Regions from separate parts of the Peribacillus sp. B-H-3 genome, predicted to be linked through region 2. Evidence: riboswitches for the same ligand, from Rfam matches in the RefSeq annotation. Region 2 holds a riboswitch; the other holds the start of a gene.
What was found. Region 2 has a riboswitch for cyclic di-AMP ahead of ACN6MY_RS03250 (cation:dicarboxylate symporter family transporter). Riboswitches for the same ligand answer to the same signal wherever they lie in the genome.
Positions count from the first base shown of each region.

Region 1: another riboswitch for cyclic di-AMP. It lies ahead of ACN6MY_RS11170 (APC family permease); the one in region 2 lies ahead of ACN6MY_RS03250 (cation:dicarboxylate symporter family transporter).

Region 1 is NZ_CP183879.1:2,260,110-2,275,673, forward strand. It holds gene ACN6MY_RS11160 (small, acid-soluble spore protein, alpha/beta type) at 157-369, opposite strand; gene ACN6MY_RS11165 (DMT family transporter) at 572-1,453, shown strand; cyclic di-AMP (ydaO/yuaA leader) riboswitch at 1,529-1,673, shown strand; gene ACN6MY_RS11170 (APC family permease) at 1,851-3,677, shown strand; gene ACN6MY_RS11175 (hypothetical protein) at 3,980-4,399, opposite strand; gene ACN6MY_RS11180 (DUF2621 family protein) at 5,008-5,436, shown strand; gene ACN6MY_RS11185 (exonuclease SbcCD subunit D) at 5,590-6,735, shown strand; gene ACN6MY_RS11190 (AAA family ATPase) at 6,732-9,863, shown strand; gene coaW (type II pantothenate kinase) at 9,887-10,690, shown strand; gene ACN6MY_RS11200 (Hsp20/alpha crystallin family protein) at 10,732-11,139, opposite strand; gene ACN6MY_RS11205 (small acid-soluble spore protein P) at 11,347-11,490, opposite strand; gene ACN6MY_RS11210 (hypothetical protein) at 11,642-11,902, shown strand; gene sspO (small acid-soluble spore protein O) at 12,080-12,229, opposite strand; gene acnA (aconitate hydratase AcnA) at 12,662-15,373, shown strand; gene ACN6MY_RS11225 (peroxiredoxin family protein) at 15,535-15,564, shown strand, end outside.
Region 2 is NZ_CP183879.1:667,930-683,493, reverse strand. It holds gene ACN6MY_RS03265 (LysR family transcriptional regulator) at 1-30, shown strand, start outside; gene ACN6MY_RS03260 (reverse transcriptase domain-containing protein) at 245-1,228, opposite strand; gene ACN6MY_RS03255 (hypothetical protein) at 1,138-1,518, opposite strand; gene ACN6MY_RS03250 (cation:dicarboxylate symporter family transporter) at 2,094-3,353, opposite strand; cyclic di-AMP (ydaO/yuaA leader) riboswitch at 3,482-3,633, opposite strand; gene ACN6MY_RS03245 (efflux RND transporter periplasmic adaptor subunit) at 3,827-5,077, opposite strand; gene ACN6MY_RS03240 (hypothetical protein) at 5,093-5,755, opposite strand; gene ACN6MY_RS03235 (YegS/Rv2252/BmrU family lipid kinase) at 5,888-6,787, opposite strand; gene ACN6MY_RS03230 (TetR/AcrR family transcriptional regulator) at 7,028-7,906, opposite strand; gene ACN6MY_RS03225 (efflux RND transporter permease subunit) at 8,096-11,236, shown strand; gene ACN6MY_RS03220 (VOC family protein) at 11,508-11,939, opposite strand; gene ACN6MY_RS03215 (M20 family metallopeptidase) at 12,085-13,275, opposite strand; gene ACN6MY_RS03210 (MetQ/NlpA family ABC transporter substrate-binding protein) at 13,335-14,183, opposite strand; gene ACN6MY_RS03205 (methionine ABC transporter permease) at 14,180-14,848, opposite strand; gene ACN6MY_RS03200 (methionine ABC transporter ATP-binding protein) at 14,838-15,564, opposite strand, start outside.

The DNA.
Region 1 (15,564 bases), 1.6 Mb from region 2:
GGAAAATAAAATTAAACTTAACTGCAGTTAACATAATTAATTAAAACAAAGGCATTCTGATACAATCCTGATCAACTTAAATTACATTGCAGACTATAACTAAACATAATAAGACTGCCTGCATGTGCAGGCAGTCTAAGCCATTAATATTTAATTTTATCGAGTACCTGCTTGCCCAGCTAATTGTGATTGAGCTGTAGCTACTAGACGTTTTGTGATTTCTCCGCCAACTGATCCGTTAGCGCGTGCTACTGTTTCTGCACCTAATTGTACACCAAATTCAGAAGCGATTTCATACTTCATTTGCTCAAGAGCTTGTTCTGCACCTGAAACTAACAATTGGTTGTTGTTGCTGCTGCGATTTGCCATGTGTTTTCACCTCCTTACATGTTAATCTTCCTAAAATGCATGGTTTAATACCATTGTAAATATTGGATGATTATTCATTCCTGGTGAACATGTTAAAAATGTATCATTTTTAAATTTGATTGAATTTTCCAGGCTTATTATTTTATTAATTTAACGTATTGCAGTAATATTGGTAAGTATGATTTTTAAAGGAGGCATCTACATGAAACAACTTTCACAAAAAAGGACGGTCTTGATTCTATCCTTTCTTGTTATAATGTGGGGAATTAATTGGCCGCTGTCTAAAATGGCTTTAAGCTATAGTCCGCCGCTATTATTTGCGGGAATACGAACAATTTTAGGCGGAATCATTCTGCTTGCAGTTGCACTGCCCCGTTACAGGCTGCTTAACTTCAAGAAAAACTGGAAAGCTTATCTTATTTCAGCCGTTCTTAATATTATCGTTTTTTATGGCTTTCAAACGGTAGGATTAGGATATATGCCAGCAGGGCTTTTTTCTGCAATTGTATTTATTGAACCTGTGTTGCTTGGAATATTTTCATGGATGTGGCTTGGGGAGTCCATGTATCCCCTGAAAATTGCTGGCCTGGTGTTAGGCTTTGCAGGTGTCGCTGTTATTAGCTCTGGAGGGTTTACTGGAAGCATATCTGCAGCTGGTATATTATTTGCGCTTATTTCTGCGCTTGGATGGGGTCTTGGAACGGTTTATGTCAAGAGAACAAGTGACAGGGTGGACTCAATCTGGATGGTAACACTGCAGCTCCTAATAGGAGGTTTATTTTTATTGGCTGCGGGTTCAAGTACAGAAAACTGGGGAAACATTGACTGGAATGTTCCGTTTGTCTCAAATCTGCTGTTTATCTCAGTATTTGTAATAGCATTTGGCTGGCTTGCATTTTTCACATTAGTCGGTTCTGGAGAAGCAAGTAAAGTAGGTTCTTATACTTTCCTTATTCCGCTCATTGCCATTTTTTGCAGTTCATTTCTGCTGCACGAAACTATAACGTTAAACCTTCTCGCGGGACTTTGTTTAATCATTATCAGCATCTGCTTTGTTAACATCAAATTCAAGAGCAATCCATAAATAAAATTAATTAATGCCAAACAAAATTTTTATTTACAAAATTAGAACGTCACGGTATGATATCAACAGTTTCATATTTCTAAATCGCTGAATCAATTCGAACGGGGAAACCATTTTTGTGGCATATTCTTGCCACTGGGGTGAATCCTAATTTTTTAGGTAGGGCTACTCTTTGGCCCAAATCCGACAGCTAACTCCGTAGGCGTATAGGAGAAGAAGGTGAAGCTGGTGTGACTATGCATTTTTATGTCCACAGGGCTGCTTGTTTATGCCTTGCGGATTTTTTTTGTCTCTTTTTAGCCGCATATCACTTCTTCTCTAGAATTATAGTCTCCCGGCGATTTAAGTTATGTATACAGGGTACTATAATAACAAAACATGAATATGGTGGTGTACTATGTTATCAGCGGTTAAACGACTTTTAATCGGCCGGCCTTTGAAGTCTAATGAACTAGGCGATCAAAAGCTTAATAAGCTGAAAGCCTTGGCGATTCTTTCGTCCGATGCATTGTCTTCTGTGGCTTATGGTCCCGAACAGATTTTGCTTGTATTAATAACAATAAGCGCAGTAGCTTTTTGGTACTCCCTTCCTATTGCTGTGGGTGTCCTATTTTTATTGACAGCACTTATTCTTTCTTACAGGCAAATCATTTACGCTTATCCGCATGGCGGCGGGGCTTATGTAGTATCTAAAGAAAATTTAGGCCGAAATCCTGGATTAATAGCAGGAGGATCGCTGCTTGTTGACTACATACTGACAGTAGCAGTTAGCGTGTCTGCAGGAACGGATGCCATCACATCGGCGTTTCCGGGTCTGCATCCATATACGGTGCCTATTGCGGTGGTGCTAGTAATTTTTATAACGATACTGAATCTCCGCGGGATTACAGAATCAGCTTCAATCCTTGCTTACCCGGTATATTTATTTGTGCTTGCATTATTCATAATGCTAGTGGTCGGGCTATTCCATATCACTTCCGGAGATGTACCGTCTAATCTTCATCCGCATTTTGGGACCCCTGTTGCCGGCATTTCGCTGTTCCTGCTGTTGAGGGCTTTTGCTTCCGGATGTTCTGCACTGACAGGAGTCGAGGCAATCTCGAACGCAATACCCAATTTTAAAGATCCTGCTCCGAAGAATGCAGCCAAAACATTAATGGCAATGGGATCATTATTAGCTGTGCTGTTTACCGGAATTGTTTTTTTGGCCTATTATTATGGAATTACGCCTAAAACAGAGGAAACAGTCGTTTCACAAATTGCTGAAGCTACATTTGGAAGGAATATTTTCTATTATTTCATCCAGGGAACAACAGCCTTAATTCTAATCCTGGCTGCCAACACAGGCTATTCGGCTTTTCCTCTTCTTGCCTTTAATTTGGCTAAAGATAAATTCATCCCCAGAATGTTTACGATGAGAGGGGACCGGCTAGGATATTCAAATGGAATCATTACATTGGGAGCTACTTCAATCCTTTTGATTATTATTTTTAATGGGCAGACCGAACAGCTTATTCCTTTATATGCAGTGGGAGTGTTCATTCCATTTACATTGTCGCAGACAGGCATGCTGGTTAAGTGGGTCAGAGAAAAGCCAAAAGGCTGGATGGGAAAATTAATCACAAACCTTATTGGCGCGCTGATCAGCTTTACGGTCATGATGATTTTCTTTATTACCAAGTTTGGGCAGGTATGGGCTGTGCTGATTTTCCTGCCTCTTATCGTTTTAATGTTTCACAGCATCAAGAAGCATTATGATGCAGTAGGCGAGCAGCTAAGCTTAAAATCCTGCGAGCCCATCCTTCCTATAGAAGGAAATATCATCATTGTGCCGGTAGCCGGTATGACACATGTTGTTGAAAACTCAATCAATTATGCAAAGTCTCTTACAGCCGACCAGGTCATTGCTGTCTATGTTGCTTTTGAACGTGAAGATGAAAAATCATTCGAAGAGAAGTGGAAAAAGTGGCAGCCGGATGTCAGGCTTGTTACTCTGCATTCTTATTATCGAAGTGTTATTCAGCCGTTAACGAAATTCATTGATACTGTAGAACATAAGGCCAGTGAATCGAATTACAGGGTCACGGTGCTGATTCCTCAGTTCATACCGAAGAAAAGCTGGCATAATATCCTTCATAACCAGTCGAGCCTATTGATTCGCGCTTACTTGCTTTATAAGCGTAATGTAGTTGTGACCACAGTACCATTTCATTTAAAAAAGTAATAAATTGTAACAGCTTTGCAGGCTATAAGCAAAGCTGTTTTCTTTTTAATTGGCTGTTTTCGTAAACTTTGTTGCTATTGAACAAGGTGGTTGATTTCCGCTCCAGGATGCTCGCTTTCCGCGGGCGGTCGGTGAGCATCCTCGGCTGCGCCTGCGGTGTCTCACCTGTTCCGCTATCCCGCAGGAGTCTCGCACCTTACGCTCCAATCAACCTGCCTTAACGATGGGATTACCTCACAGAACTTATTAAAAAACAACATTCTTTAAGAAAAGAGCCTTTTAATTTTGTTCAATAGGCAAGGTTAAATTTTTTTATTACTTGTCCTGCAAAAAAGATTAAGAACTAGTATATAAAATGGATACACTATTAATCCTCCAATGATGAAAAGGCCAGAGGCTGAATTTGGGTCGTCTCCACCATAAGTTATTGGAAATAAAGAAACGAATACATAAATTAAAAGGATGAAATAGGGTATCCATAAGATGGCAGTCCAAAGGTTTGCTATTCTTCTGCCCAGCCATTTTTTAGATGAGGAATAAAGGACAATTGTGCCAGCAATTATTTCAATTAGAAGCGTAACAAAAGTCAAAAAATGAATTGCATTAATCCCCCAGCTTGTTAGCCTGCCAATTCTATAAACATTCACCATAAGTTCAATTGGAATAAATACGATAAGAGCATATATAATACTTACAATATTTAACTTGAAGTAATATTTCATTTTAATCTCCCAGCATCTTCATTTTTTTTGAAACGTACTGCTCTGTTTTAAAAAGGCTGTATTCGTAAACTTTGGTACTATGTAACAAGGTGGTTTATTTCAGCTACAGGATGCTCACTTTCCGCGGGGACGGGCGGTGAGTCTCCAGGCTGCGCCTGCGGGGTCTGCCTGTTCCGCTAATCCAAGCAGGAGTCTAGCACCTTACCCTACAATTAAACAGACTTAACAATGGAATCGCCTCACAGAATACAAAACAACAATCTTTAAGAAATGAGCCTTTAAAATAGAAATTTTATTGAATATTGGAATATCTTCATGCTGCATATTTCTTGTGAGTATAAATAAAGTTGTATCATGAAAAAAGGCCCATTGCATTCTTTTGTAAGATTTTTTTATACTTTCAGTTTTTTGGCAACATACAGTATAATGGAAAAGAACAATTATAAATGGTAATAATTAATATTTATATAGCAAACAGCAGGAAAGGTCCAAAAACAAATAGGTTCTTAGACTGAATGACGCGAATAAATGGGTTCTGACTTTGGAAAGTATTCTCCGTTTTATGAGATATATATTAAAATTCTGCAATAATAGGGAGGCAAAACATCATGCTTGATGGGTGGTTTTTGTGGTTTATTCTTTTTTGGGTAGTGGTCCTGGTATCCATGATGAGTATAGGCGGCTTTTTTATGTTTCGAAAATTCCTTAAAAGGATGCCGAAAAATGATGGGAAATCGGACATGGACTGGGAGGAATATTATGTCGGCATGACTAAAAAGCTGTGGCCACAGCAGCAAAAGGAGCTGCTGGAGGACTTGGTAAGTCCAGTGCCCGAGCTATTCAGGGATGTTGCCAGGCAGAAAATAGCAGGAAAGATCGGTGAATTGGCCATAAAAGAGAAGGCTCCTATGATTACTGAGGATATTGTCATCCGGGGATATATCATGGCTACTCCAAAAAGGGATCATAAATTTTTACGGAAAAAGCTGTTGGAGCGGAAGGTGAATCTCCATACATATGAAAACCTTTTTAATTAAGGGAAAGAGCAGACTTAAAAAAGTGTGCTTTTTTTTTGGAAATCAGGCCATGAAGCCAGAGTTTCCATTAGTTGGTGTATCCGGAACGTATGTGCCCAAGCTGTTTTTTTGTTATAATACAATCAAATCATTATAGGGACGGAGTGAAATACTTTGAAATTCATACATACGGCAGATTGGCATTTGGGAAAAATCGTTCATGGAGTACACATGACTGAAGACCAGCGGCAGGCGCTGCTTCATTTCATAAATATTGTAGAGGAAGAAAAACCGGATGCGATTATTATAGCAGGGGATTTGTATGATAGGTCGGTACCTCCAACAGAGGCAGTTAATTTGCTGGATGAAATGCTATTTACATTGAATGTGGAGATGAAAACTCCAATTGTCGCGATTTCGGGAAATCATGATAGCGCTGAAAGACTATCATTTGGTTCATCCTGGTACAGACACAGCGGGCTTTATTTACAAGGAAAGCTGGATGATAATTTTCTGCCCGTGAATGTAGGAGGAGTTAATTTCTATTGTATCCCTTTTACAGAGCCGGGTGTGGTAAGACAGCTCCTTGATGACGAGCGTATACACTCACATCAGGATGCGATGCAGGCCATGATTCATAAAATAGAGAACACGCTGAATCCTAACGAGCCTAACGTGCTTGTAGGGCATGCCTTTGTTTTAGGCGGGAAAACCAGCGATTCAGAAAGAGTCTTGTCAGTTGGCGGGACAGGCTGTGTGAACAGCGATTTGTTTGATGCATTTGATTATACAGCTTTAGGTCATTTACATAGTCCTGATGCCATTTCTGATCCAAAAATTTTCTATTCTGGTTCTCTTATGAAATACTCTTTTTCAGAAGCCAGGCAGAGGAAATCGATTTCTATTATTAATATGGATGCTGACGGGTCCTTTGAATTGTCATATCGGCCAGTGCAGGCAAAAAAGGATATGAGAGAACTTGAGGGACACATGGAAGAATTGCTTGATCCTGGATTCTATCAGTCTCAAAAGCTGGATGATTATCTCAAAATTACTCTGCTTGATGAAGGTGCCATTCTGGATCCAATCAGCAGATTGCGAAAGATATATCCGAATGTGCTTCATTTGGAGAGGAAATGGGATTTGATTGACAGCAGAAGAAAGCAATCTTTTTCTTCCGTTAAAGATGATAGAAAGTCTGAACTAGAACTTTTTGAAACATTTTACCGGGAAATGACAGATAGGGAATTCGATAGGTTCAAACGGGATGCTATGACATCTGTCATTGAGGATGTAAAAAAAGAGGAGGCGCTAAAATGAGACCCCTTCATCTAGTCATGCAGGCATTCGGTCCATACGCCGGAAAAGAAACTATTAATTTTGAAGAACTTGAGAGCCGGACCATGTTTGTAATTTCGGGGAAAACAGGAGCAGGCAAAACCACTATTTTTGATGGAATCAGCTTTGCCATATATGGAAAGGCAAGCGGGGAAGATCGAAATGGAATGGAGCTCCGGAGTCAATTTGCCCAAAGTGATCTGCTGACAGAGGTTGCCTTGACCTTTGAATTACGGGGGAAAACCTACTATATAGTACGTTCACCCCAGCAGGAAAGAAGAAAGAAATCGGGCGAAGGCACTACAATTGTAAATGCAAAGGCTGAACTGTATGAAATAGAAGAAAGCAGCAAAAAATTGCTGGGCTCCAATGTCAGGGAAGTGGAAGAAAAGATCAAACAATTGATGGGTCTGGATGCGAACCAGTTCAGGCAGATTTTAATGATACCGCAAGGAGAATTCCGAAAACTGTTGACCTCAGAAAGCAAAGATAAAGAGCAAATCCTCCAGAAGCTTTTTCATACAGAAATGTATAAAAATATTGAAGAAAAGCTGAAGGAAGAAGCTGCATTATTAAAGAAACAAAGCGATAGATCCCGTCAGGAAAGAGTTTATCTGATAAGGAACATTCAGCCAGGGGATAACGAAGAATTAAGAATGTATATCGCTGCAGAAGATCCCAATGAAAACAATATCTTGCCGCTGCTGACTGAAGAATTATACAAAAATGAAATGAACTTACAAAACCTGGAAGTCGCTAATGTTCAAAGGCAGAATATAAGGGATGAAATAAAAGCGGAAATAATCCGGGCAGAGGGGCTTATCGCCACATTTCAAGAGCTTGAAAGAAAGAAAACGGAAAAAAAGTCTTTAGAATTGCGAAAATCTGAAATTGATGAAAAAAAATCAGCCATTGCTCTGGCCCAGCGTGCAATTGCCTTAGAAAAGCAGGAGCATTTTTACCTTAGAATCGGCAAACAGCTGAATGAAGTCCGGCAAGAATTAGATAAACAAAGGAAAAATGCTGAAACCCTCAAAGAGAAAAAGGTTCTTCTGGAAGAAAACTATGAAATTGAGAAAAAAAGAAGCAGCGAAAGAGAAGAGGTTTCAAGAGAATTACACCGTTTGCAGCAGCTGAAAGGTTCTGTGGAGGCATTTAGCCAATACAGCAAAGCTGCCGTTTTGGCAGAAAAATCCTGGAAAGACACTGAGGAAAAAAAATCCACAACAGAAAAACGTTTGAAAAATTGTGAAGAAACGGAAGAAAAGCTGCTTGCAGAAAAAAGACATTGTGAACAAGCTGCGGTGAATTATGCTGGAAAAGAAAGAGAAACAGAAAAAAACCAGGAGCGTTTGGATAAAATCACCTATTTTATGGAGCTTTTTCAAACGACGGAAATAGCTGAAAGAGAACGGATTAACAAAGAAAAAGCATTAAACCTGGCTTCAGGCGATCTCTTGCAGGAGAGAAGCCGTATGGAGGAGCTAAATCACAATTGGATGGGAAGCCAGGCCAGTTTATTGGCCCAGTCACTGATTCCTGGTGAAGCCTGTCCTGTATGCGGAGCAGCCGACCATCCAAATCCGGCAGCAAGTAGCTTATCCATGCCTTCAGAGGCCCAGCTGAAAAAGCAGCAGGAAATTTTAAAGCTCGCAGAAGAAAAGAAAAGCAAAGCCGAAGCGGAATATTATAAAGCGGATATAAAATATTCCTCACTTTTGGAGGACTGTGATCAAAAAACAGAGCAATTGAAAAAGCTGATTTCAGCTTTTCAAGCAGATAAAATCAACGAGTATTTTCTTGATGCCAAAAATAACAAAATAATTCTTCTAAAAGAGACAGATGCTCTTCGGCTGAAAAGGGATGATTTGCCTAAAATAGAAAATCAATTGGCACTGCTTAAAGAAGAAAAAAATAAGTTTATAATGGATGCTGAACAGCTGAAAACACAAGAAGAACAAGCCAGGTTGCATTATTTAGAAGCCCGGGCAAAGCTTTCCTCTTTAAAAGATGGCCTTCCTGAAGAAATTAGAACACCTGAAAAATATCATCTGGCGTGTACAAATATGGAGAATAAGCAAAAAGAGCTCCAGGAGGCTCTGGACCGCTCACTGACATCGCTTCAGAAAGCCATACAGGAAGAAGCTGTCCTTTCCGCTAACATACATTCTCTTTCAGGGAATGAAGCGAATTTGGCTGAAGAACTGGCCGGGGAAAGGAATCGTTTTAAGGAGGAGCTGCTGCAGCAGGGGTTTGATTCTTATGGCGCATATACAGCTTCAAAAAAATCAGAAGCTGAGATTGTTGCCATAGAGCACGAAATAATTGCCTATGAACAAAAATATCATACGGTAACTGGCCTTTATCACCAGCTTGAGTTAACTTTAAAAGGAATAAGCATGCCCGATATAAATGGAATGCAAAAGAGGCTCGAAACAGCTGATTCCCAAATTGCGGAGTGCAGAGAGCTGTTTTCGAAACTTGCCGGAGCAATTCAGGAAAATAACAAAATAAAAGCTGATTTAGAAAGAATTAAGCTTCAGCAAAAGGAACTTGATGAAAAGTTTGCCGTAATCGGACATCTTCATGAAATCTCCAAAGGCCAGAATCCTTTTAGAATTACTTTTGAGCGATACGTATTGGCTGCTTTCCTTGATGATATATTAAAAGAAGCGAATCTGCGCTTGATTAAAATGACTAGTGGCCGTTATCAGCTTCTCCGCAAGATTGATCCGACTAGGAAAAATATTCAGAGCGGTCTGGAGTTATCCATATATGACCAATATACAGGCCAGGAACGGCACGTAAAAACCCTCTCAGGAGGAGAAAGCTTTAAAGCAGCCTTGGCCCTGGCCCTTGGCTTAGCAGATGTAGTGCAATCACATTCGGGCGGAATCTCACTTGAAACCATGTTTATTGACGAAGGTTTCGGAACGCTGGATCCGGAATCGCTGGATCAGGCAATAGAAGCATTGATGGATATTCAAAGCAGCGGACGCCTTGTAGGGATAATTTCACATGTTCCTGAATTAAAAGAACGGATAGATGCACAGCTTGAAGTCATTTCAACACAAAAGGGCAGCCGGACAGAGTTTCACTTCACCGGCTAATATTAAAGACAGGAGGAAAGGTGATGGTTCAATCAATCGGCATAGATGCAGGCGGCTCATTGCTAAAACTGGCATATATAGAAAAGGGGCAGCTTCATGTAAAAGCTTATGATTACAGTGATATAGAAATGCTTCTTCAATGGATCGCAATGGTTGGCCGCGAAGCAAAAATTGGTTTAACAGGAGGCAAAGCTGCCTTTGTGCAGAGCAAGCTCCCGATTAAAGCCAGCTATGCAGATGAATTTGAAATGACATTATCCGGAGCGGCTTTTCTGCTTTCCAGAGAGGAAAAAAATACGGCAGCAAAGATCCTGGTTTCCATCGGTACCGGCACATCCATTTACTTATTACATGGAACAGAATCAAAAAGGATTTCAGGCAGCGGATTGGGCGGAGGAACACTGACCGGCTTATCTTCACTGCTGCTGGGAACGGCTAACTTTAAGGAGCTTGTTTCATATGCGGCAAAAGGTGACAGGTCCCAGGCGGATTTGCAGGTCAGGGATATTTATGGAAAAGAGAACCCGCCTATTCCCGGTCATTTTACTGCAAGTAATTTTGGAAAAGCTGCACAAATGGGCAATCCGGCAAAAGAGGATATCGCTGCATCATTAATGGGCATGATAGCTGAGACTGCAGTATTGTTAGCAGTAGGGGCTGCGCATGCAAACCGCTTAAAAGATATCTGTTTTATTGGAGGAACTCTGGTTAACAATATTCCGCTTAAGCAGGCAGTGAAAGAGGCAAGTGCCGCATTTGGCTGTGAGGCGCATTTTCCTGATAGGGGAGAATACAGCGGTGCAATCGGCGCACTCATTTCACTGTAGCTGCCGCTTGAAAAACAAAAGTAAAGCGAATGAATTGTTTTTCATTCGCTTTTAATGTAAAGAATATCGTTCTTGTTTTTTTCTTCAAGATGCTTGTTAATTTTAATGGTCAATATGTGGCTTTCTAACTCTGCAGTGATTTTTTTATTTTCTATAGAATAAGGAAAGCAGATGCTTCTTTCTAAGAAATTGCCGGCCGGTTCCTTTTGGCAAGCAACTTTTTTGTTTACACGAACGATAATTGTATCTCCCTTGAAAATCACACTAATTGATTCCATATGAGGAACTTCCAGCAAACACTCAATGATGTATTCCTCACTTGATTCGTACAAATCCATCCGAAAAGTCATTATGTCCAGATAGCTGGTAACAGGGTCTAAAAAATACCTTGACATCCACTCGTCAATTTTATCATTTTCAAGTTCCTCATTGGATTGCTGATTCCCCATACACTTACCTCCGTTTTGCCTTTGGATAGTATATGTAGTGAAATCATAAGAAGTGTAGAGAGGGAGGCACGTATATAAGCAAAGAAATCGCAGGCTAATTCTTTGCAATTTAGCCTGCAATTACTTTTTGAGCTTCGAAAGGTAACCCGATGTTCAGATGACTTCCTTTTACTTCAAGGAACTATCCAATGCAGGGCATATGTTTTTCTACATATCATGTCCGCTGTTATGCTTTTGGCGGGAATGATTCCTATTTTTTACTTTATGGGAACCGCTTAAGGGAGCCGGCTGTCCTGATTTTTCTCCTTTAGGTGCATTTCTTCGGATATCTTTTCCATCGTTTTTATTCATTGTTTACCCCTCCTGATTATTAAGATTGGCTTTTTTCTTTATTTTATGCTATTGTTCCCCTTGCTTTTTTCGTGTTAAGAAGAGCCTCACATACATATTTACTGAATGTCGGCACATTATAGTATTGAAAACGAAAAAAGGAGTGCTGCATATGCTAAATCATCAGGATAAGCGGAGAACTTTTCAAGAAGCGCAGCAAAGCGTAAAGCAAGTCCAGGATGCCTATGTTGATATTATCACTGATAGTCCAGGGTATGGACATCAGCTTCAGCATCTGAAACAGGAAGCAAACGAAGCTTTTCAGCAGATACAAACGGCTCTTGGCAGTGCCTCAGAGCATCAGCGAGTACAGCTTGAACAATTTCAAAAGGATATCAGCGGCATATTAAGCGAATTGAATGCTGAAGGATAACAACAGATTAAAAGCAGGCTGCTTTCATGTGAAGCAGCCTGCTTTTAATTTTATAGTATGAAAAAAATTAATATTAAAGTATGATGTATTAATTTTATTGATACTAAATTACCACTAAAAAGCAGTAACGGCACACCCTGAAGCGATTTGCAGAATGACGGTACTGCTTTTTTAATGTTACTGATTTTTCTTACGCTTCTTATTATTTTGTTTTTGCTCTTCTGTTAAGGGCTCATTTTGAAACTCTTTATTGAATCCAGCCCCAATTCCTTGGGCTTTTGCATCGTTCATCCCAGGGATTACGTGATTAGCTTTTCGATTTGACAAAAGAATTACCTCCATTCATCCCATTTAGACCGGCAGTAAAACCCCCCTGAAATGGAAGTTTCGTTTTATAGGGTGTGATAAGAAAAGTTAATTATGCAAGTGATAAATTTGTTTTGTTAGAATAATATGTACTGTGAATAAAAAAGGGAGCGGTATGGAAGTTTCCTTTAGGGTACCGGCTTTAAATTGCCTCAGGAATTACCAAACCAAATCACCATAAGGAATACTTATCAAAAACAATAACTTTCTTGATATTTACTTATATCTATTTCTATATTAAAATTTAATTGTGAGAAAAGTGAGGATGGGAGAATATTCAAACTTTTCGCCAAACAATTATTTATTTTTGTAAACTTGGCTGTTCTTTGTAGGCCATGTTTACTCTTATGCTCAGATTTACTATCTGACATTCCTAACAGGGGGTAAGAAAACATGACGAAAAATGATATTTTTCAAGCGCGTTCATCATTTGATCTTAATGGAAAACGCTACAATTTTTACAATTTGAATGCTTTAGAAAAAGCAGGTGCCGGAAAAGTTTCCAGGCTGCCATACTCCATTAAGGTATTGCTTGAAGCTGTGCTTCGCCAGGTTGATGGCAGAGTCATTACCAAGGAGCATGTTGAAAATCTTGCTAAATGGGGAACTAGCGAACAAAAAGATATTGACGTGCCATTCAAGCCTTCACGTGTTATCCTGCAGGATTTCACGGGTGTCCCAGCTGTAGTTGACCTTGCATCCCTTAGGAATGCGATGGCTGCATTGGGTGAAAATCCGGATAAAATTAATCCTGAAATTCCAGTTGATCTGGTCATTGACCACTCTGTACAAGTTGATAAAGCTGGAACTCTCGATTCATTGGAAGTCAACATGGATCTTGAATTCGAGCGTAATACCGAACGTTACCAGTTTTTAAGCTGGGCACAAAAATCCTTTAATAACTATCGTGCAGTACCGCCTGCAACCGGGATTGTCCATCAGGTAAACCTGGAATACCTGGCTAATGTAGTTCATTCAATTGAAACTCCAAATGGAGACCATGAAGTCTTCCCTGATACTGTTTTTGGTACAGATTCACACACTACCATGATTAATGGCATCGGTGTATTAGGATGGGGCGTAGGGGGAATTGAAGCAGAGGCAGGCATGCTTGGACAGCCATCATATTTCCCAGTGCCTCAGGTTGTCGGTGTTAAGCTGACTGGCAAGCTTCCAAATGGCACAACGGCTACTGACCTTGCATTAAAGGTAACTCAAGTTCTCCGTAAACATGGAGTTGTCGGCAAATTCGTTGAATTCTTTGGTCCTGGAGTTTCATATCTACCATTGGCTGACCGTGCAACCATTGCCAATATGGCGCCAGAATATGGAGCTACTTGCGGATTTTTCCCTGTTGACAGTGAAGCAATCGCTTACCTCCGCCTGACAGGCCGTGATGAAGAATTGATTCAAATCGTTGAAACATACAGCAAGGAAAATGGACTATTCTATTCTCCTGATAAAGAAGATCCGACCTACACAGATGTTGTGGAAATTGATCTGGCTGACATTGAACCAAACCTTTCCGGACCAAAACGCCCGCAGGATTTGATTCCTCTTTCCCAAATGCAGCAATCCTTCAAAGAGGCTATTAATGCCCCTTTGGGAAATCAAGGTTTCGGTCTTGAGGCATCTGAACTGGATAAAGAGGTAACAGTGAAATTTGCTGATGGCCATGAATCGAAAATGAAAACAGGTGCGATTGCCATTGCGGCCATTACAAGCTGCACTAATACTTCAAATCCATACGTTATGCTTGGTGCCGGCTTGCTTGCGAAAAATGCCGTGGAAAAAGGCCTAAGTGTGCCGGACTATGTCAAAACTTCGCTGGCCCCCGGATCTAAAGTAGTTACAGGATATCTTCGTGATGCTGGCCTGCAGCCGTATCTCGATAAATTAGGCTTCAATATTGTAGGGTATGGATGTACAACTTGCATTGGGAACTCTGGACCATTGGCCGAGGAAATCGAAGCGGCAGTTTCAGAAGCAGATCTTCTTGTAACTTCTGTTTTATCAGGAAACCGTAACTTTGAGGGAAGGATTCATCCTTTAGTAAAAGCTAACTACCTTGCTGCACCTCCATTAGTCGTCGCTTATGCTCTTGCTGGAACAGTGAATGTGGATCTGCAAAAAGATTCTCTTGGCAAGGATAAAGACGGCAACGATGTTTACTTTAATGACATTTGGCCGTCTCAAGATGAAATCAATGAAGTTGTGAAAAGGACAGTAACTCCAGAATTGTTCCGCAAAGAATATGAAACAGTATTCAATGATAACAAACGCTGGAATGAAATTCATACAAGCAATGAAGCATTATATTCTTTTGATACTTCATCGACTTACATTCAAAATCCTCCGTTCTTTGAAGGATTATCTCCAGAGCCTGGAACAGTCAACCCTCTTTCCGGACTGCGTGTAGTCGGCAAATTTGGTGATTCAGTAACGACTGACCATATTTCTCCGGCAGGTGCCATTGGAAAAGATACACCAGCAGGGAAATATTTGCGTGCTAATGGTGTTGAACCGCGTGATTTCAACTCTTACGGTTCACGCCGCGGAAACCATGAAGTCATGATGCGCGGAACCTTCGCAAACATCAGGATACGCAACCAAATCGCTCCAGGCACAGAAGGCGGATTTACGACATATCATCCGACAGGCGATGTGATGGCGATTTATGATGCATGCATGAAATATAAAGCAGACGGCACGAGCCTTGCTGTTCTGGCCGGCAAAGATTACGGTATGGGAAGCTCCCGCGATTGGGCTGCAAAAGGAACAAACCTTCTTGGTATTAAAACAGTCATTGCCGAAAGCTTCGAACGCATTCATCGTTCTAATCTAGTATTGATGGGAGTTCTTCCTCTTCAATTCAAAGAAGGCGAAAATGCAGAAGTCCTTGGATTAACAGGAAAAGAAGCAATTGATGTTGCTATCGATGAAAATGTTAAACCGCGCGATATAGTAAAAGTGACTGCAACTGACGAAGACGGTAATAAAAAGGAATTTGATGTACTTGTCCGTTTTGACAGCGAAATAGAAATTGATTACTACCGCCACGGCGGAATCCTTCAAATGGTATTGCGCGACAAGTTAAAAGCGTAAATAAAGTTTTAAGGCAATCAGAAACGGCAAACCTTATATTGGTTTGCCGTTTTTTGTAATCAACTTTTCTGTATATAAAAGGGGATTTTTGTTATTATCAAAACAAAGAATTAAAATTTGGATTTTTTACCTTGTTTTATAAAGCTTAACAGGGGGTTAATATGATTAAAAAAATTATTGCGGCTTCTGTT
Region 2 (15,564 bases):
CAATTTCTGTCTCAGTTTTACTATCAGTAAAAGCCAAGCAGCCGGGCACCCATCACAAAGATAGATTTCCGCATCCTGCTTATGCGTTCAGACTCAGTTTCATGGGCCCATACAGCACATAAAAATATGGCGCTGGTACCAGATTGAACGTGGCAGCCATAAATCGAGTAGAGGGAAAATAAGTCATTTATTTTCACCCCTCTCACAACACCGTACGTACGGTTCGCGTATACGGCGTTTCAATTTATATCACAGTGTGTACTTTTAGATAATGTTCTAAAGCAGAGGGGACTCCCCTCTGCTTTAGTCTTTTGTTTGAGATTGCTCTTTGGACGACTTTTGATAATCCTATGAATCGGTAACCTTTTCGACAGTATGTTAATCCTTTCGCTTCTTCCTCCGGAATCCCTAGTTGAATAAGCGATTTGATTTGTTTCTTCGTTACTTTCCATTGCTTCCAGATGATGACCCTAATTCTAGAGCGAAGCTTTTGGTCTATTCGTTCAGTCACCTTTTTCATGTTTGCCACTCTGAAGTAGTTTACCCATCCAAGTATCACTTGTTTCAGTTTCAATATTCGGTAGTCTAGTGGAACACTCCAGCTCCGTTTTGTCAGTCGTCGAAGCTTCCTTTGAAACTTCTGTACCGAACTTGGATGAGGTTCCACTTGATATCTCTTGTTTTTAATGTCGTAATAATACCCAAATCCTAAGAATTTTAATTCTTTTGGACGTGAGATTCTACTCTTCTCTACGTTGACTATAAGACCTAATTTCTCTTCTATAAATCTCACGATTGAGTTCATTACTCGGTTCGCTGCTTTTTCACTTTTCACAAAGATAAGGGCATCATCTGCGTACCTCACGAACCTTAGTCCTCTTATCTCTAGTTCCTTATCAAGTTCATTTAACATAATATTACTCAATAGTGGACTGAGGTTTCCTCCTTGCGGAGTACCGACAGGTGTGTCTTCATATTTTCCATTCACCATGACTCCACTGACTAAGTATTTTCTGATTAACGAGATGACATCTCCGTCTTTTATTGTGTTGGATATAATTCGCATGAGTTTATCGTGATGGACGGTATCGAAGAATCTTTCAAGGTCAATGTCGACTACCCAATCATGACTATCATTCAAAAATTCCAGGCTTTTAATAATCGCCATTTCACAACTTCTTTTTGGTCTGAAACCGTAACTGAATTCGCTGAACTGTTCTTCAAATATCGGACTGAGACTTGATGAATGGCTTGTTGAATGACTCTGTCCACTACTGTTGGTATTCCCAATTTGCGCACCTTTCCGTTTTCTTTTGGGATTTCCACTCTTAAGGCAGCTTGTGGTTGGTATTTTCTTGTTCTGATGCGCTGACGCAGTTCATCCTTATTCTCTTTCAGATATTGCTTTAGTTCGTCGACTGTCACTCCATCGATCCCACTTGTACCTTTATTTTTATAAACACGTAAGTAGGCTTCATTCATATTTTGATTTCTTAGAATCTGTTCTAAAAGTTCCACACTCGTTTCTCCTTCCCTCTCACGTAGTAAGTGATAGCTCCCTTTTGGTTATCCTTTGAGATACGCTCATACTTTTACCATTAACACATTCGGAGTTTTCGTCACTCACGCATTCGTGGTGTTGAAACACTATAAATTGTTCAGCCCTTCATGAAATTATTTCACTACTATGGCTTCTGCTGACTTCTTGCGGCTAACCTTTTTCGACTGTACTTCTGTACATCCGCAAGACCTCCCAGGGTAAGACAACTATCTTTCCTCTTTTGCTCGCCTGATTTACCCTACAAAGTTACGCACATCTTTTGGACTTTAACTTGTTTGGGAGTCTCGTCCCTTTATAGAGCCTTAGTATCAGGTTTCTGTTCGTCGAGTCAAGATTTTATTCCACGCTTCCTCCAGCCCTTACCTCACGATAAGTACCTTGCGCTTCCTTAGTGGTTGGTCGATGTGTACCCCCACAGTGGACTTTCACCACCTAGATAGTTGCCATGCCTGGCACACCAAAAAAAGCCCGCATCTCTTAATGCAGGCCATCCTAAGATGAACCGCATTAAGAGATACGAGCTTTTTTACATTTATCCGTTAACCTTCTCTGCCGCATGGACATTTCTATTAGGATCGAATTTGCCTTCCCATTTCGAAATAACAATCGCAGCCAAGGAATTTCCTACTACGTTTACAACGGTACGGCCCATATCCAGGATGCGGTCAATACCTGCAATAAACGCAAGTCCTTCAACTGGAATTCCTACAGAACCAAGTGTGGCCAGGAGAACAACGAATGAAACTCCAGGAACACCAGCGATTCCTTTTGAAGTAACCATTAAGACAAGAACCAATGAAATCTGCTTGGTGATGCTCAAATCAATCCCATACATCTGGGCAATGAAAATGGCGGCAAGCGATTGGTAAAGTGTAGAACCGTCCAGATTGAATGAGTAGCCAGTCGGAATAACGAATGATGAAATATGCTTCGGACAGCCGAGCTTCTCCGTTTTTTCCATAAGCTTAGGAAGCACTGATTCAGAACTCGCGGTAGAAAATGCTAATATTAGCTCTTCTTTCAATGATTTAATTAATTTGAAAATACTGAATCCCGCTATTTTTGCAACAAGCCCCAGCACAACTATTATAAAGAAAAACATTGTTCCATAAACCGTAATGATGAGCTTGCCTAATGGTATAAGTGAAGAAAGCCCAAACTTGGAAACTGTTACACCGATAAGCGCAAATACGCCAACTGGCGCCACTTTCATAATCTGGTTTGTCATATAAAACATGGCATCTGCCGTTCCCTGGAAGAAGTGAATCACCGGTTTCCCTTTTTCGCCTATGGCCGAAATCGCAAAACCAAACATCAAGGCAAAAAAGATAATGGCCAGCATATCGCCATTGGCGATTGCCGAGATTGGGTTCGCAGGAACTATATTAACGATTGTATCAGCAAACGAATGCTGTTCAGTAGTTTTTGCTGTGTCAACATATGAGCTAATGTCTGTTTTACTTAAGTGTCCCATATCTACACCGGCACCCGGCTTGAAGATATTTGCCGACAATAATCCTAATAAGATAGCGACAGTCGTAATAATTTCAAAATACAAAATCGTTTTACCGCCAATTTTCCCAAGCTGTTTGATGTCCCCAACACCTGCAACAGCAATGATAATACTTGAAATAACAATCGGTACAACAATCATTTTAATTAAACGGAGAAAAATGTCTCCAATAGGCTGCAAATATTTAGCTATGTCAGAGTTTCCATAAAAAATGGCCCCTACAATAATTCCAATCACCAGACCTATAAATATTTGCCAAGCTAAACCAATTCGTTTCATCTACATCCTCACCTTCTGTAAAATTCTATTGTGGAAAAGAAATTTGTCTCGGTAAGGGAAACAAATAGATGTTTTGGTTCAAAAAAAAGACACGTAGGGTGTCTTTTCATGCGAACGAAATTCACATACTGTTCCCTTTAAGACGCTGACGAGGTTAGCTGTCGGGTTAGGGCCCGGAAACACACATTAGCCCTTTCTGAAGTCAGAATTCACCCCAAGCGGAATACACCGCAAAGTTGGTTCCCCCGTTCTCAATAACAAGATTAAGCGGAAATTGAATTATAATAAAATATTATCCTATAAAAGCAAATCTGTAAATCCTTTTTGATTATAACTACCCGCAGAAAATGCTGGATAACAGACAGGATTTCCTGCCGCAGCAAAAAATCATCTGATCGCTGCCCTCAATAAAAAAATCTCCTCATGCTTAAAATGCAGCAAGAGGAAATGCCCAAAACACCAATATTAAAGATCTATTTTTCCAATAAACCAGTCAATAGATAGCGGATTGTTAAGTGCTTGGCAATTTTTTTATAAGTTGGGGCTCCATTTTCGCTGACTAATATAGGAGTAATAAACAAACTATGATCCTGAGGCGTTTTACATGGTGACACTACAGCAAATTCGCCAGCAGTCAAACCGCTTTTTATTTCCTGCTTCCCTTGAGAACGAAGGCCTAATTCAACATATTGGTTATTTATATACCCTTTTGGGTTTATTTTATAAACATGAGGCTGCTTTTTTACATGCACAGCTTCCTCTTCGATAGCTGATACTCTTTTTGCATTTTTTGCTGTGACGGTTAGAGAAACATTGGAACCAATAGGAAGCTCCCTTTGGGTTTCTTTTATGCTCCCTTTAAAACGGTAGGAATTTTTGGAATTGACGGAAGGCTCCTTAACAGGGTAGGCATTAATTTTCACGACCGTTCCCTTAAGCGGTCTTTTTAATTCCGGTGATTTGATGGTTATCATCATCCCCGTTTTGGCCATTCTAAATTCTTTTTCTGATAGCACACCTTCTACCGAAGGTGTCTTGGATGCAATTGTAAGAATAGGATTTTTCAAATTTTTATTGATTTTTTCCACAATTCCATCTGCCTGGCTTGCTGCGGCTGCGGTATTGCTTTGTTCATCCATGAAGGCGAGCTGTTCGTCAAATCTTTTCATTTGTGATTCAAGCTTAGTCTTTTCTAATTCTTGTTTATAAATTTCCTGTTCAATCGCGCTTAGGATTGCCTGATTAGAGGCATCAGATGCAAGATTGAGGTTTTTATTTATATCTGCATTTTCATCTGTAACAGGCATATCTGCTGTAATGGTTTCCTTATAGCTCTCAAGCTTGCTGATGTATGCATCAATTCCATCCTTGTCGCCTGCAGCCTGGGATTTTTCTGCTTCAAGATTTTTTTTGATCCTGTCTGCTTCTGGAGAAGTATATTGAAAAAGTGCGGTACCTGCACTTACGTCATCGCCTTCTTCAACAAGGAACTTCTGAAATTCCTTGCCGTTCCCGCCGTTAAAGTAAACCGGATACTCATTATTTGGTTTTATTACGCCAGAAGTGTGAAATGATTTTGTCAGGTTCTCTTTTTTGACAGACGACCATTTGCTGACAAAGAGCGTTCTTTCCACTTTGCTGTTTTCTTTTACAATTAAATACACATTGATACAAATAAATAATAATGCCGCCAATAGAATGATAGCTTTGTACTTAGTTTTCATAATCTCCACAGCCCCTTACAGAATCACACTAACATCAAGATAAGCGAGGAATGCTCCTGCTGTCCAAGTGATGATAAAAACCAATGCAACCGACAGCCAAACTATTAATCTGCTTTTCTCTGACAAAAATTTTAAATAGTAACAGGTTAGCGCAATCATAGTAAGCTGGAACAGCGTAATACTTCCAAAAAAGTGAATCAAATACTCATTAGAAGTAAAGTGCTGGCTTATTACCCCGAATGAAAAAGGGTTTGCATCCTGATTTACGTTCAGGAAAATGGAAATCGGTACAAGCAGCAGCTTTTCCAGCAGATATAAAATGAATACGATCATTTGGACCAGCACAATTTTTATGTATGCAATATCCAGCAGCATCCAGTAAACCAAGGATGCACCAAAGAAAAATAGAGAGGGAAACACGATTCCCGCTGCCAGCTTTCCATATAAAAACAGCATTTTCGCTGCTTCATACTCCCCTGGTGTCATCTTAGTCAGCTCTTTGGAGATTGATTCTGCCCCTAATCCAAAATATGCTCCAACTCCATAAACCAGCAAGCTGACAGCATACAGCATGAACAAGGAAGGGCCAAACCGGGTCACGGCTTCCGCCTCTTTTAATTGATACCTGCTTGAAGCCGGATGAAGCAGGCCTTTCACAAATTGCATTTGATAGATCATTTATGTTCCCCCGTAAACTTGAAAATAATGTTATCTCTTATTTTAACGTAAAACTGGACAAAATGAACAAACGAATGCTGTAAACTTTATGTTAATTTTATTGTAACCGCCGCCACTGAAGACATCCGCAGGTTAAGCTTCTGGTCCGCACAGCATAGGGAGGTGGTTTTGCAGGACTTGAATATTGGCAGGTGTTTTCAGATAAATCTCTCCATCTGTGTCTGCTTCCATTTCCTGAGAGGTTTGAATTTTAATATCACTTGCCTGAAGATACCATACACCCGAGTCAGGTTCTGCGCTTTCCGCTGCCAGCCTTTTCATTGCTAGAAGTTCTTTGAATACTGCTATGTTTGATTTCTTAAGAATGACGATATCCATTACTCCATCCTGGCTATCGATCAGGGGAAATGGAAGCAGGTTTGTCCCAATGTACTTTCCGTTGAGGACGAGAATCATGATTGCTTCATCCTCTATCGTTTTTCCGTCATACTCCATTGTGAAGGAAAATGGTTCATTATCTCCAAGCGTCCGAATGGCACTTAAAAAATAGCCGATTTTCCCAAAAAGGTTTTTCTCATGTTCATCAATGTTGCTCGAAGTATCCGTAATAAGTCCGATTCCCCAAAAATTCAAGAAATACCTATCTCCGGCTTTACCGACATCCACTTCCTTTATCCTGCCCGCCATCATTTCTTCAGCTGCTTTTCCGATTTTTTGCGGCAAATTAAGCGTCCTCGAAAAGTCATTGCAGGTACCGCCAGGTAAAATGCCTAAGGCAGGCCGCTTATTAAGTACAGACAAACCATTGACACATTCGTGAACCGTCCCATCTCCTCCAAGGACAAATACTACATCCATATCTTCCCCGAATTCCCTGCATATCCTTTCTGCATCACCGGCCTCTTTGGTTTGAATAACCAGAAACTCCTCAATATTGCACGAAAGGACCGGCAGGCATTCTCCCAAATTCTTTTCAAGCTTTCCGCCGCCGGCATTTTGATTATAAACCAGCAATCCTTTTTTCCACTTCATCGTCCCGCCTACTTTCTGCTTTTCAAAATGTATATGTCTAACGCTTTCCAAAATCCTTGAATTTAAAACATTATTTATTGTTCAGAAAATACCTTGCTCTAATGCTTTATTATTATTATAAACTTTTTTTGTAAAAAAACCCCAAACCATTCCAAGCATTCAAATGACCTAAATAATAGGGTTTTGTATATTCAGCAGCATGTCTGGCAAACTAAAAAAAGACAGCTTAATGCTGCCTGGTTAAAAAAGGTACCCTTTAAGCCGCTTCTTCAGCGTAAGGAGAGATGGATCTTTCAGATTTATTTTTTCAGCCATCAAAAGAAGGCTTTCTAAAATAATTGAATTGGGAGATGTTTGCTCCAATTCGTTTTTTATAGCCTGGAGTGTTTCTAGTTCTTTTTTCTTGCTGGGGCTATGGGAATCCCCACTGGAGATAACCAACTCAATCGCTTCATTTACAGCTTCCCTAAGAAGTGCCAAGGTATCCTCCGTATCTGCGGCATTCGGAAAAGCAATATCCTTAAGAAGCGACCCCTTTTCATCCTTCAGTCCTTCCACTATGGAATCCAGGCGATTCAAGAGAAATTCAGGGAGCCTTCCACTGTCATATTCAGCTTTCTCATCCATTAAACTCAAAGACATGTAGGATTTAAAAACGCCATCGATCATTATGGCACAATCAGGAATATATTCTTCCTTCAATTGAGGATAGAGGCTTTTCATCTTTTTTTGGAGCCATAAAAAATTCCCTTTTTGGATCATTAATAAAAACTGATCCAGTTCTTCAGTAATATGGTGCATATGTTCTTTCATCAGCATCTTAATAAATCCAGTATTCTCAAGCATCCGTTTTATTTGAACAGAAAGCTGCTTTGCAAATTTTGCTCTTTCACCCAAGGAATCGTCACTTTCTACAGAGGATAATTCACCCTGGATTGATTCATAGAAATGAGTAAATATAAAAAGCAGCAATTCGTCCTTTGATTTAAAGTAATTATAAAAGGAACCCTTTGCCATCCCGCACTTATCCACGATTTCTTGTATCGAGGTGGCATGATACCCTCCCTCAGCAAATAACGCTAAGGCCGCTTCCATAATAAGCCTGCTTTTTTCTTTCATAGAACATCCACCTAACATCCATTCAAATGAAATGACCATTCAGTCACTATGTCTCCCATTGTATATGATATATTTACAAATCTCAATAGAGCCTACAGTCGAGGGTATTTATTATTGCATTGAAACATTAATTCCTATATATTCTAGAAGTGACTAGTTGGTCATAAATTTGATCACGGAGGAATCAGATTGAATTCGATTATTAAGTTTTCTCTTAAAAACAAACTGGCTATTTGGCTGCTGACAATCATCGTCGTTGCCGCTGGGATATATTCCGGTTTGAATATGAAGCTCGAAACACTGCCGAGCATATCAACACCGGTAATCAGCATATCCACTGTTTACCCTGGCGCCGCCCCGGATGAAGTAGCGAATAAAATTTCTGAACCGATTGAGAAAAGAGTCAGCAATCTCTCAGGAGTAGATATTGTCAGCTCATCATCCATGGCGAACGCATCTTCCATACAAATAGAATATAACTATGACAAAGATATGGACAAAGCTGTGGATGAAGTCAAAGAAGCTATCTCAGGACTGGAATTGCCAGAAGGGGCACAGGAGGCAAAAGTTTCGCGCATCGACTTCAACGCTTTCCCTGTTATTGCCTTGAGCGCAACAAATGCTGGGACCGGCCTGACTGAATTGACAAAGCAGGTAGAAGAGGACCTCGTCCCTAAACTTGAGGGGATTGACGGAGTTTCAGAAGTGACTGCCTCAGGACAGCAGGTCCAGCAAGGGTCATTAGTCTTCAAAAAAGAAAAGCTTGCACAATACGGTCTTGACGAACAAACCGTCAAACAGATTATCCAGGGTTCCAATGTTTCAGTGCCTCTTGGATTATTCAATTTTAAAGATAAAGAAAAAACCATTGCTGTCGATGGCAACATCGGCACTCTTAAAGACTTAAAAAACATTGAAATTCCTGTTTCACCTAAATCTGCAGGAACTCAAGGGATGCAGCAGTCCCCGCAAGGAATGGCCGGACAAGCGGCTCAAGGCCAAAACCAGCCATCTGCAGCCTCCCAGCCACAGCCGAAGCTGGCAAAGGTTAAGCTTTCTGACATCGCCGACATCAAAATTACCGGCCAGGCTGAAACGATTTCCAAAACCAACGGACATGATTCCATCGGGATTCAAGTAACCAAATCTCCAGATGCGAATACTGTCAATGTTGTAAACGACGTAAAAGCTGAGCTGAAAAAATTCGAAAAGGATACGCCAGGATCAAAGATCCACACAACCTTTGATCAGGGCAAACCAATTGAGCAATCAGTAAAAACCATGCTTAACAAAGCAATTGTAGGCGGAATTTTTGCAGTGCTGATCATTTTGATTTTCTTAAGGAATATCCGTACTACACTTATTTCAGTCATCTCAATTCCGCTTTCATTGCTGATTGCTGTTCTTGTTTTAAAACAATTCGACATCACCTTGAACATCATGACTTTAGGAGCAATGACCGTAGCAATCGGGCGCGTAGTCGACGACTCCATTGTTGTTATTGAAAATATATTTAGAAGAATGACATTGAAAGACGAAGAATTAAAGGGCGGCGAACTCATCCGTTCAGCAACAAAAGAAATGTTCATTCCAATTTTCTCATCTACCATTGTAACGATTGCAGTCTTTTTGCCGCTTGCCCTTGTTAAAGGACCTGTAGGCGAAATGTTCCTGCCATTTGCCTTAACAATTGTTTTTGCATTGCTGGCTTCCCTGCTTGTTGCCATTACCATTGTTCCTTCTATGGCCCATTCTTTATTTAAAAACGGCATAAAAGGGAAAAATCACGAAAGCAAGCCAAGCAAATTATCGAATTCTTACCGAAAAGTACTGAACTGGTCTTTGAACCATAAACTTATTACATTTATCATCGCCATTTTATTGCTGGCAGGCAGTTTATTGCTTGTTCCAAAGATTGGCGTCAGCTTCATTCCATCGGATGAAGAGAAAACCATGATTGTCACGTATAAACCTGCTCCGGGAGAAAAGAAATCAGATGTTGAAAAAGCAGCCGCCAAAGCTGAGAAGTTCTTCATGGATAAAAAACAGGTAACCTCTGTGCAGTACACAATCGGAGGGGAAAATCCGATGATGCCCGGTTCCGGAAATTCAGCGATGCTGTACGTCTCTTATAAAAATAACACACAGGATTTTGAAGCTGAGAAAGACAAATCCTTAAAACATCTTACCGGATTCAGCACTGCCGGAACATGGAAATCGCAGGACTTCAGCGGCACAGGCTCCAATAATGAGCTGACACTTCATGTTTACGGAAAAGATCTGAACCAAATAGAGCCCATTGTCAAAAAAGTGACCAAGCTGCTGAATGATAACAGCAGCCTAAAAGATACCGACACTACTCTTTCTGCGTCTTATCAGCAATACACGCTTGTTGCTGACCAAAGCAAACTGAGTGATCTTGGCTTGACTGCTTCACAGGTCGCGATGGCACTTTCTGCAACAGGTGAAAAAGAAACTTTAACAACCATCAAAAAAGACGGAAAAGATGTAAATATCTATATTGAAAAACAAAATAAACAGTTCCAGGATAAAAATGACCTAGCTAGCAAAACCATTACATCCCCTCTTGGAATGGAAGTTCCGCTAAAAGAGGTTGTCAAAATCAAAGAAGGAAAATCACCGGATACCGTAACCCGCCGCGACGGAAAAAGGTATGCTGACGTTACCGCCAAAATTAAAGGCAAAGATGTTTCCAAGGTCACCAAAGAGGTTCAGGATAAGATAGATAAACTGGACTTGCCTGCAGGAGCGAGCGTTTCCCTGGGCGGAGTTTCCGAACAAATAGGCGATTCATTCAGCCAGCTTGGACTTGCCATGCTAGCTGCCATCGCGATTGTTTACTTGATTCTTGTCATAACCTTCCACGGAGGGCTTGCACCTATTGCCATCCTTTTCTCTCTGCCATTTACTATTATCGGCGGATTGGCCGGATTATTCCTGGCAGGTGAAACGATCAGTGTATCTGCATTGATTGGCGCACTGATGCTGATTGGAATCGTCGTGACCAATGCCATTGTCCTTATAGACAGAGTGATTAAGAAAGAAGAAGAAGGACTCAGCAAACGCGATGCCCTTCTAGAAGCTGGAGCAACCAGGATACGTCCAATCCTTATGACAGCCATCGCAACAGTGGGAGCACTCATTCCGCTTGCAATCGGCACTGAGGGCGGAGGATTAATTTCAAGAGGACTGGGCGTCACCGTAATTGGCGGCTTGATCAGTTCCACGCTGTTAACTCTTGTCATCGTCCCTGTCGTATACGAATTCATCACAAGCTTCGGCAAAAAGAAAAAAAGAAGGAAAGCATAGTACTATATTAGTCAAATGCCCCTCACATTCCGTGAGGGGCATTTTGCTTGTTCCATATTGCTGGTCTTCAGGTGATATATGCATTAAAGCTATATACTTAGGTCAGCGTTTGTGGCCCGTCTTCCGTCAGCTATGCTTGGCTGAGGAGGCGTCATGCAGGGTGACGCGGCGCCATGGCGCTTGCGTCGAATCCTTTCCATAACTGCATGAATTCCGTAATGAATGGCGTTAACCGACAATTTGGCAACAGGCAAGATATAAAGAGTCATTACTAAAAAGCAAGCATAGCTCCTTTTTCGTCAAATACAGAATCCGGATTCCACGCTACCTCCCACATGTTATTTTCAATATCTGCAAAATACGCGGTCCGCCCTCCCCAGAATGCAGCACTTGGTTCTCGGAGAATTTTCCCTCCTATTTTTCGGATATGGTCAATAACGGCATCAACTTCTTCCGGTGTATTTACGTTAATAGCCAAAGTAACTGCTTGATAGGTATCCTTTGTTTTATGGATTTGCACTCCTGAATCAGTTTCCAGTTCTTTCAAAGGAAAGAGAGACAACAGCACACCGGCTGTTTTAAACACTGCATATTGATCTGAACTCATTTCCGGTTCGCTCCAGCCCAGCTTTTGATAAAAAGCGCGGAGTTCCGCCAAATCGATTGCTCCTATTGTTATAAGTGTTACACGCTGCGGGACCATATATTACCACTCCTAACCACTGTTTATACACAGTATAAATGCGGAGAACTACATTTGAATCATATATTTTTCGACAAAATGGGGTCAGACCCCTAAAAAAAATCATAAAACCGCTAGTCAGGGTCTTATGATCTTTGTGTATTATTTATTTTTCCGCATGGCGGAATTCTGTTTTAACTTTTTGCAGCAATTCTTTGTCTGTCAGGAGTCGGTAGCCTGTCAATGCAAGGGCTTTGGCTCCTGTTAATAATGCGTGTTCTCCCTGCCTGGAGCCGGCTGCCTCGCGGAATTCATTTGTGTGTGCAATCAGCTCGTCATGGCCGATTTTTATATAAGGATGCGCTGTCGGCACCACATGGCTTACATTGCCTGCATCTGTGGATCCAATTCCTCCGCTTCTCTTATCAACAGTTTCTCCTAGGTTCTCCAGTTCTTCCCGAAGAACCTCATCCAAAGATGTATTGATAACAATATCATGCACTTCATTTTGGAATCGCTCAATCTTTACGGTAGCTCCTGCAGCAAGTGCGGCACCTTGAGCAACATTCCTGACCTTAGCTGACACTTCCTCTGCACGTTTCCATGTGCTGGCACGAATAAAGAAACGGGCAGAGGCAAAGTCAGGAATAATATTAGGTGCATCGCCTCCATGGGTAATGATTCCGTGTATTCTTACATCTGAAGGCAATTGCTGCCGAAGGGCATTGATTCCATTGAATAAACCAATTACTGCATCTAAGGCATTGATTCCTTCTTCCGGTGATCCCGCAGCATGTGCCGCTTTTCCGTAAAAGAAAAAATCTAAAGGGTCAACTGCCAAAGATGGGCTTGTCAGCCCTGTTTTACCGCTCGGGTGTATCATGAGCGCAGCGTCTATGCCCTCAAGCAAGCCATGTTTAACGAAGCTCCCCTTTGCACTTCCATTAGGGCCTCCTTCTTCTGCAGGGGTACCGAAAACCACTGCTTCTCCGCCGGTTTCCTCAACCACTTTTGATAAAGCAATTCCAGCAGCAATACTCGTCGTTCCAATAATATTGTGGCCGCAGGCATGCCCAAGTCCCGGCAAAGCATCATATTCTGCTAAAAACGCAATGGAGGGGCCCGGTTTTCCTGAGGATTTTCTTGCTATAAAGCCCGTTTCATGCCCGGCGACATTTCTTGTCACTTCAAAGCCAGCTTCCTCCAGGATATTAGTTAATGTATCAGACGCAAAATATTCCTGGTTTCCTATTTCAGGATTTTCGTGGATGTTATGGCTTGCTTCTATATATCTATCCCTGCCATCCTCAATGCTTCTCACAATCAAATCTCTTTGTGTTTCAACTACTACTGTCATATAAACCTCTCCTCTCTCTTAACTTTATATTTGAGCTGGCCAGCAAAAAAGATTTCATCCTATAAGTTTTTAATTTTATCTATCGAGGTTACTACTGGCACCGTGGCACCTTTATCGCGTTTGATGATGTAATCGTGAACTGCTTTCGACTGATATGCTTTTACGATTTTAAGGAAATCTTTATCCTTTTTATTTTTTGTTGCAGCAGCAATTACGTTGATATAAGGCTGGGCCGCTTTGTCATTCGGATCTTCCTTATAAAGAGGGTCTTTGGAAGGCTTCAGGCCGGCTTGCACGGCAAATCCATTGTTAATGACAGCCGCTCCCACATCTTCAAGCGATCTTGCCGTTTGTCCGGCTGCAATCGGTTTGATATTCAAGTGCTTCGGATTGTCTTTGATTTGGTCCACACTGCCTCTCGGATCAAAATTATCCACCAGTGTAATAAGCTTAGCTGATGCCAAAAGCTTGAGAGCCCGCCCGGCATTGGTTACATCATCGGGTATTGTGATGGTTGCTCCGTCCGGTATGTCTTCTATCTTTTTATATTTTTTAGAATAAATCCCCATTGGCGCTATCACTGTGGAGCCGATTGCCGAAATATCGAGGTTATGATCTTTTTTAAATTGATTCATATAAGTGATGGTCTGGAAAGAATTTAAATCAATGCTGCCATCATTTAAGGCTGTATTAGGCTGGACATAATCTGAAAAAGATACAATCTTCAGGTTGATTCCATCGTCTTTTACCTGTTTTTGGACAAGACTCCAAAGATCATTGTCGTCACCATTTATCCCTATTTTTATTGTGCGTGTGCCTCCATCCTTGGAAGCTGAATTTGATGAGCATGCTCCTAAAACCAATATCAAACTTGCCACTGCCGCGAAAATAATACTTAATCTTTTCATCCTCTTTTCCTCCTCACATATCTTGACCATGTATTTCCAAAGCTTTGAATAAGCTGAACGCTAACAATAAGCAATACGACTGTAATGACAATAACGACCGTGATAAAGCGCTGATAGCCATAAGTAATAGCCAGGTTCCCAAGACCCCCTGCACCTACTGCGCCCGCCGCTGCTGTCGAACCGATCAGCCCGATCGTTGCTGTAGTAAACGAAAGTATCAATGATGGCACTGCTTCTGGAATAATGAATTTAGTGATAATCTGCATTTTTGTGGCTCCCATTGCGTGAGCTGTTTCCAGGACTCCTTTATCCACCTCGAGCATGGAATTTTCAATCAGCCTTGCAAGATACGGGCCTACAAAAATGGACAAAGGTACAATCGCTGCAGCTACACCTATTGATGTCCCCGTCACAAGCCTTGTAAATGGAATAATAGCAACCAGAAGAATAATAAAGGGTACAGAACGGACTATATTCACAATGGTATTCAGGGCTAGAAAAACAGCCTTATTTTCCATGATATGTCCGGGTCTCGTGATCACAAGAATGATGCCTAATGGCAGTCCTATGATTGTTCCAAAAATGAATGATCCAAACACAGTGAGAAACGTCTCTTCACAAGCCTGGAAAAACTGGGGCCAGAAAAATTCCCAATTAAGCTCCATGCGCTTCGGCCTCCTTTATGTCGATTCCGCTATTCAAGATAAATTGAACGGCCTTATTTCTTTCCTCAATTTCCCCGTCAATCGCAATAAAAAGATTTCCGTATGGTTTTTCCTGCAGCTCTGTAATAGATCCATACAGGATGTTCAGATGAATATCAAACTGCTTGGAAACTTCCGATAGTAAAGGGCGTGCCGCTTTTTCTCCCAGAAAAACAAGACGGTAATAGGTCCCGCTTCTTATTTTTTTTGATAAATGAGGCGGTATTTCATTTTGCAGAACGGTATTAACGAAATTACGGGTAATTCTTTTCTGAGGATTAGTAAACACATCATAAACTGTCCCTTCTTCAACGATTTCCCCGTCGTCAATCACCGCCACCTTATCGCATAAATCACGAATCACACTCATTTCATGTGTAATCAGGACAATGGTAATACTGTAAGCTTTATTTACCTTTCTTAACAGTTCAAGAACATTTCTTGTTGTTTCTGGATCCAATGCGGATGTTGCTTCATCACAAAGCAGGATTTGGGGATCTGTCACAAGGGCCCTGGCGATTCCGACACGCTGTTTTTGTCCGCCAGACAGATGGCCCGGATAAACATTTTCCTTTCCGCTGAGTCCTACAAATTCAATGAGATTCATCACCTTTTTTTGAACATCCCGCTTCTTTTCCCCCTGGAGATATAGGGGCATTGCAATATTGTCAAAAACG